Linked DNA regions of Methylomagnum ishizawai. The protein of the gene in region 2 interacts with the protein of the main gene of each other region in a pairwise test. Links are inferred from orthologs where the notes say so. Each region holds a gene or a part of one and is shown on either strand. Other genes may lie near its edges.

The links.
Region 1: the proteins of ileS (region 2) and B9N93_RS23180 interact in binary tests that used the Escherichia coli proteins (3 or more experiments, as listed by UniProt). The link is inferred for Methylomagnum ishizawai from one-to-one orthologs.

Annotation. Positions count from the first base shown.
Region 1 is NZ_FXAM01000003.1:256,250-259,480, forward strand. What follows is about bases 314-3,231. They hold B9N93_RS23180 (HyaD/HybD family hydrogenase maturation endopeptidase), read right to left. Parts: upstream 2,120-3,231; coding sequence 1,508-2,119; downstream 314-1,507. Other genes in these bases: B9N93_RS23165 (hydrogenase expression/formation protein), read right to left, coding at 314-730; B9N93_RS23170 (thioredoxin domain-containing protein), read right to left, coding at 745-1,197; B9N93_RS23175 (HypC/HybG/HupF family hydrogenase formation chaperone), read right to left, coding at 1,194-1,505; cybH (Ni/Fe-hydrogenase, b-type cytochrome subunit), read right to left, coding at 2,123-2,806; B9N93_RS23190 (nickel-dependent hydrogenase large subunit), read right to left, coding at 2,823-3,231. Outside these bases: more of B9N93_RS23165, read right to left, coding at 1-313.
Region 2 is NZ_FXAM01000001.1:2,987,843-2,991,543, forward strand. Bases 33-3,420 are described here. They hold ileS (isoleucine--tRNA ligase), read right to left. Parts: upstream 3,056-3,420; coding sequence 233-3,055; downstream 33-232. Other genes in these bases: lspA (signal peptidase II), read right to left, coding at 33-224; ribF (bifunctional riboflavin kinase/FAD synthetase), read right to left, coding at 3,112-3,420. In the rest of the region: more of lspA, read right to left, coding at 1-32; more of ribF, read right to left, coding at 3,421-3,701. UniProt on the Escherichia coli protein: Catalyzes the attachment of isoleucine to tRNA(Ile). As IleRS can inadvertently accommodate and process structurally similar amino acids such as valine, to avoid such errors it has two additional distinct tRNA(Ile)-dependent editing activities.

The DNA.
Region 1 (3,231 bases), on a different replicon or contig from region 2:
GGATCAAGGTGTCGGCGGCGTTGAAATACTGCACCCACCACACACCGTCGAGCGCGGTGGCGGTGATCCGGCAATTGCCATAGCCCCGCGATAGCAGGCTGACCCCGCCCCGGCCCAGCGCGGCGTCGAGATAGGCCAAATCCTCCGGGGTCATCGGCAACAGGGTGAGGTTGACGACATGGCCGGTGCCGTGTTCGCGGTAGCGCCCGGCGCGGGCCAGGATTTCGGCCAAGAGGGCGGGGGCGTTCATCAAACCGGGCGGGGTGGGCGGAATCTCGATGCCGGTCGCACCCCTGGCCCGTTCGCGGACCCGGCGCGGCAGGGTCGAGGCTTCCAATGTATCGGAAACCGGTTCCCCGCCGGGACCGGCGATGCGCACCCGCCAGATGCCGGCGAAGGCGGTTTCCTGGACCTCGGTGCGGTCGCCCAGCTTGGCGGAAACCTCGCCTTCGCCCAGGGTTTCGTTGAGGACACGGATAACGCCGGGCGGCAGGCCGTGTAAATCGAAACCGGGCTGCTCCGCCCCATCGATCTCCTGGGCGTCCATCCGGGCCAGGAATTCGGCGATGACGGCGGCGGCGGCGTGTTCCTCCTCGCGGGTCGCCGGGGCGCGGCGTAGGGGCATACGGAACACGGCCATCTCGCCGGGGCTGACGATGGCGAGGGCTTCGTCTTCTTCCTGCGGGGGAAAGGGCGACTCGCCGAACACGGGGATGGGGAAGGGTTTCATCGGTGGCTCCGGGATCAATGGCAGGCGGGGGAATCGCCTGCCACGGGAATATTCAAGTTCAGCGGCGGTCGGCTGGCCGGGCGCGACAGGATTTGGCGGGCCTCGGCCAGGAACACCGCCCAGTCCTTCATCCCCTCGATGGCCCCGAGATAGCCGCCATCGCGTAGGAAGACCAGGGCAGGCCAACGTTTGAAACCATAGCGCTCGCGCAATAGGCGGCCGTTGGCGGGTGGAACCACACCGACCCGGCAAGATTCGGGCAGGCCCTTGAGCAACTCGGGCAGGATCGCCGCCACGTCCCAGCTTTCCGGCACGCGCTCGGGGTCTTCGGGGAAAAACAGCAGGTTGACGCCGGACGCGGCGGCGAAAACCTCCACGCCGGTCTCGTCCAAGAGGGGAAGGCCGTGATGCTTCACCAGCCGGGCCAATAGCGTGGCGAGCCGGTCCATCGGAATATCGTCGTTCATGAGTGGCCACCACGCAGGAAATCCGGGAGTTGCGGTTCCCGGTCGATCAGGTCGGCGAAATAGGCCGAGACATCTTCCGCGCCCGCCAGCACGGCGTCGAGCGCGTCCAGGGCGGCGTTGCCCTGCCGGGCTTCCTCCTCGGTCAGCGGGGCGCGGGCGGCGTCGAGGAAGGTCATCAGCCATTGGCCCGGTTCCGCTTCGCCCACCAGCATGAGGTCGATCCTGGGGTGTTCCGCGCCGTGGCGGTCGCGGCAGCGGGCGTAGCGGCCTTCCACGGCCAGGATTTGCATGGGTATCCCTAAGCACATGGCTAGCGCCCGTAGAGTACGCGCCCGTCGCCGTGGCGGCAGGCGGCTTGTTCGGAGGGACGCCCCGATTCGTAGGCGTCCAGTTCCAGGCTGGCGTCGTTCAGCGGGTCGGAGGCGTTGGCCCAAGGTTCCAGGACGTGGCCCCATTGCGCCAGCCGCGCCGCCGCCAAGATTACCGCCGGGCCGATCTGCGCCTTGATGGCGGGCCGGAGGCTGCCGCCGTAATCGTCCAGTTCCACCGGCTGTACGCCGATCAGGAGCATGTGTTCCGGTAGTTGGCCTGTGAGCAGGGCCGCCGCCAGCACCTCCTGAAAGCCGGTCTGGTGCAGGCTCATTTTCTTCGCGCCCATGAAGCGCGGCACGGCATCGTCTTCGACCCAATGCAGGGTGGCGGGCGGTAGGCCGAAATCTACTGCGTCGAATACCACCAAGCGCCGGGCTGATTGCACATAGGGCAGGAGGTATAGACCTTGGGTACCGCCGTCCATGGCCGTCACCCCGGGCGGTAGGCGGTAGCCCCGTGCGAATTCCTCCACGCAGCGCACTCCGAAGCCTTCGTCGGCCCATAGGAGATTGCCGATGCCCAGGACCAGGGTTCCGCCGTCCACCGCCATAGCCTAGCCCTTGAAACTGCGCCAGCCGGTGGCGATGGTCTTCAACATGCTCTGACCGGACATCTTGTCCTCGCGGATGGCGATGTAGACATGGATCATCACGAACCAGACCAAGACCCAGGCTATCAGATGATGCCAGGTATGCACATCCTGGCTCTGCCCGAACAGCGGGATGATCCAGCCGAACAGCCGGTCTTGCCAGGAACCTTGGCCCTCGCCTTCGCCATAGAGCGCGAAGCCGGTGCCGATCATGAACACCGCGCCCAGGGTGAACGCGGCGAACATGGAAAGCTGGGCCAGGGGGTTGTGGCCCAGATAGCGGCGCGGTGCGGAATCGAGGAAGAAGAACCAACGCAGTTCGTGCCACAGCCCATCCCACCAAGCGGGCCTGTGGACCGGCACGATGAACAACTCGCGGGCGTGGTGGTTGCCTGCAAAAGCCCAGTACACCCGTCCCAGGAATCCCACCGCGAACACATAGGCGGCGGCGAAATGGGCGAAGCGGATATAACCCATCAGGAAGTTGGCGCTGGCTTCACCTTCGGGCGTGGCCAGGGGATGGGCGATGAGGTAGCCCGTCACCGCCAGCACCACCACGCTGAGGGCGTTGACGGCGTGCCAGAGGCGCACCGGCAGTTCGTAGACATAGACCGGGGCGTCCGGCGCGATTTTCGGTTGAGCGGACATGGTTCCCGTTCTCCCCTCAACGGACCTTGACCCGCGCCATTTCCTCGCCTTCCGGCGACATGACGTGGGTGGAGCAGGCAAGGCATGGGTCGAAGCTGTGGATGGTCCTCAGGATTTCTAGTGGCTCGTCGGCCTTGGCCAGCGGGGTATCCATCAGGGACGCCTCGTAGGCACCGATCTGGCCCTTGGGATCGCGGGGGCTGCCATTCCAGGTGGTCGGTACCACGCACTGGTAGTTCTCGATCTTGCCGTCGGCGATATGCACCCAATGGCCCAGCGCGCCACGTGGGGCTTCGGTGAAACCGACGCCCTTGGTTTGCTTGGGCCAGGTCGAGGGTTCCCATTTCTGGATGTTCGCGGTGGCCAGGTCGCCTGTCTTGATATTGGCGATCATCTTGTCGAAGAAATAGCGCATCTTGTACGCG
Region 2 (3,701 bases):
ATGAACCCACTGGCGGCGACGCCCAGGGCGATGAAGAACCAGCGCTGCCAGCCCCCCGCCTGCGCCAGGAAACTGAACGCCGCGCCCTGGTTGCGGAGATAGGTCAGTTGGAAGAACGGCAACAGTTCGATGGATTGGTAAAGCCGCATCGAGCCATCGACCAGCCACTTGGTGGCCTGGTCGAGCGCGATCACCCCGGCGGACAGCCACAGCCAACGCAGCATGGCGGCGGTCACGCGAAATGGCGGGTTTCGCCGCCACCGGCCACGTTCTCGACGCAGCGCCCGCAGATTTCCGGGTGGTCGGGATGGCTGCCGACATTGGCGCGGTGGTGCCAGCAGCGCACGCATTTGGCGTGCGGGGAGGCCACGGCCCTGAGTTCCAGCCCTTCGATTTCGGTGGGCAGGGTGTTTTCGGCACCAGCCAAGGGCGACAGCTTCACGCCGGAGGTGATGAACACGAAGCGCAGTTCCTCGCCGACCGGGGCCAGTTTTTCCAGCACGGGTTCGCTGGCGTAAAGCTCGACCTCCGCGCCCAGCGAGGAGCCGATTTCGTTGCGGACCCGCAGCACTTCCAATTCCTTGCCGACGGCTTCCCGCACCTTCAGCACGAAATCCCAGAAGCCGCGATCCAGGGCCGCGCCCTCGTCCAGCGGGAACAGGCCGGTGTACCAAGTCTCCAGGAACACCGATTCGGCACGTTCGCCCGGCAGGTAGCGCCAGATTTCATCGGCGGTGTAACTCAGGATCGGGGCCAGCCAGCGCACCAGGGCTTCGGCGATATGGAACATCGCGGTTTGCCCGGAGCGGCGCGGCAGGCCGTCCTCGGCGCAGGTGTACTGGCGGTCCTTCAGCACGTCGAGATAGAAGCTCCCGAGGTCCACCGAACAGAAATGATGCACCCGCTGATAAACCCGGTGGAACTGGTAGCTTTCGTAAGCCTCGGCGACTTCCCGCTGCAACTGGTAGGCGCGGTCCACGGCCCAGCGGTCCAGGGCCAGCATGTTTTCCGGCGCGACCACGTGCTTGGCGGGATCGAAGCCATTCAGGTTCGCCAGCAGATAGCGGGCGGTATTGCGGAGGCGGCGGTAGACATCGGCGGTGCGTTTCAAGATTTCGTCGGAAACGCTCATCTCGGCTTCGTAGTCGGTGGACGACACCCACAGCCGCAGCACGTCCGCGCCCAGGTTTTTCATCACCTGTTGGGGCGCGACCACGTTGCCCTTGGACTTGGACATCTTCTTGCCCTGCGCGTCCACCGTGAACCCATGGGTCAAGACCTGCCGGTACGGGGCGCTGCCATTGACCGCCACCGCCGCCAACAGCGAGGACTGGAACCAACCGCGGTGCTGATCGGAGCCTTCCAGGTACAAATCGGCGGGATAGCCGAGCGTGTCGTCGCGGTTCAACACGCAGTAATGGGTGACGCCGGAATCGAACCACACGTCCAGGGTGTCGGTGGTCTTGCGGTACTGGGCCGCTTCCGCGCCCAGCAATTCCGCCGGGTCGAGATCGAACCACGCCTCGATGCCGCGCTGCTCGATGCGCTGGGCGACTTGCTCGTTCAAGGCCAGGGTGTCGGGATGGAGTTCGCCGGTTTCCTTGTGGATGAACAAGGCGATGGGCACGCCCCAATTACGCTGGCGGGACACGCACCAATCCGGGCGGTTGCCGACCATGGCTTCGATGCGGGCCTGACCCCAATCGGGAATCCAGCACACCTTTTGGATTGCCTCCAAGGCCGCTTTCCGCAAGTGGTTCTTCTCCATGGCGATGAACCATTGCGGGGTGGCGCGGAAGATGACCGGAGTCTTATGCCGCCAGCAGTGCGGATAGCTGTGTTCGATACGGGCCTCGTGCAGCAAGTTGCCGTGTTCCTTCAACACCTCGATCACCCGCGGATTGGCGCTCATCACATGCTGGCCCGCGAACAAGGGCGTATTGGGCAGGAATTTGCCATCGTCGCCCACCGGATTATCCACCGGCAGGCCATAGGCTTGGCCCACCACGTAGTCTTCCTGGCCGTGGCCGGGCGCGGTGTGGACGGCCCCGGTCCCGGCATCCAGGGTGACATGGTCGCCCAGGATGATCGGCACCAGCCGCTCGTAGAACGGATGCTTGAGCTTCAAGCCTTCCAGCACCGAACCCTTGCAATAGGCCACGACCCGGTAATTCTCGATCCCGGCCCGTAGCATTACATCCTTCATCAGGGCGTCAGCCACCAAGAAACGCTCGTCCTGGTCGGGACAATCGACCACCACGTATTCCACCTCCGGCCCCAGCGCCACGCCCTGGTTGGCAGGCAGGGTCCAGGGCGTGGTGGTCCAGATCACCACCGACAGCGGCCCCGAACCCACCGCCCCCGGCACGCTATGGCAGCGCCGGATCAAATCCATCTCGTCCAGCACCCGGAACTTCACATCGATGGCCGGGGAATGCTTGTTCTCGTATTCGACCTCGGCCTCGGCCAGGGCCGAGCCACAATCGGTACACCAATGCACCGGCTTGGCCCCCTTGGTCAAATGGCCGTTGGCGCAGATGCGGCCCAAGGCGCGGACGATATCGGCCTCGAAGCGGAAATCCATGGTCAGATAGGGCTTGAACCAATCGCCGAACACCCCCAGCCGGATGAACGCCTCGCGCTGGATATCCACCTGCTCGGCGGCATAGGCCCGGCAGGCCTTGCGGAATTCGGCGGCCTCGACCTTGACCCCGGCCTTGCCGATCTTCTTTTCGACCATCAGCTCGATGGGCAGCCCGTGGCAATCCCACCCTGGCACATAGGGCGCGTCGAACCCGGCGAAACCCTTGCTCTTGACGATGATGTCCTTTAACACCTTGTTGACGGCGTGGCCGATGTGGATTTCGCCGTTGGCGTAGGGCGGGCCATCGTGCAGCACGAACTTGGGGCGGCCTTGGAAAGTCTCGCGGATGCGCTGGTACAACCCCAGACTCCGCCAGCGTTCGAGCTGCTCCGGCTCGCGTTGCGGCAGGTTGGCCTTCATGGGGAAATCGGTGGCGGGGAGGTTGAGGGTGGCTTTGTAGTCGGTGGTCATGGCTCGAAACAGGGAATGGATACTGAACGCCCGCTCCGCCCGGAAGCGGGCCAAACTCATCGGCCCTGGAAATATTCCCTGGCCGCCGTAACGTCTTTCCCGATCTGGACGCGGAGTGCCTCGATCCCGGCGAACCTGCGCTCGTCGCGGATTTTGCGGTGGAAGATCACCTCCACCAAGCGCCCGTAGATATCCTCGGAAAAATCGAACAAAAAGGTTTCCAGCAACACCCGCTGCCCACCGCCCACCGTGGGCCGGAGCCCGACGTTGGCGATACCGGGCCGGGGTGCCGCGCCAAGACCGGCCATTGTAACGGCAAACACCCCCTGCACAGGAGTATTTTTCCGCCGCATCAATAAGTTGGCGGTGGGAAAACCCAGGGTGCGGCCCAGCTTGGCCCCATGCACCACCCGCCCACAGACCAGATAAGGCCGCCCCAGCAGCCGCGCCGCCCGCTCCAAATCGCCCACGGCCAAAGCCTCGCGGATCAAGGTGCTGCTCACCCGCTCGCCCTCGACCAAGACCGAGGCCGTGTCCACCACCTCGAACCCCCGGCGCAGGCCGAATTCCCGCAGCATCGCGAAATCGCCCCGGCGGCGCTGGCCGAAGCGGAAATCATCGCCCACCACCAGATATTTCACGCCCA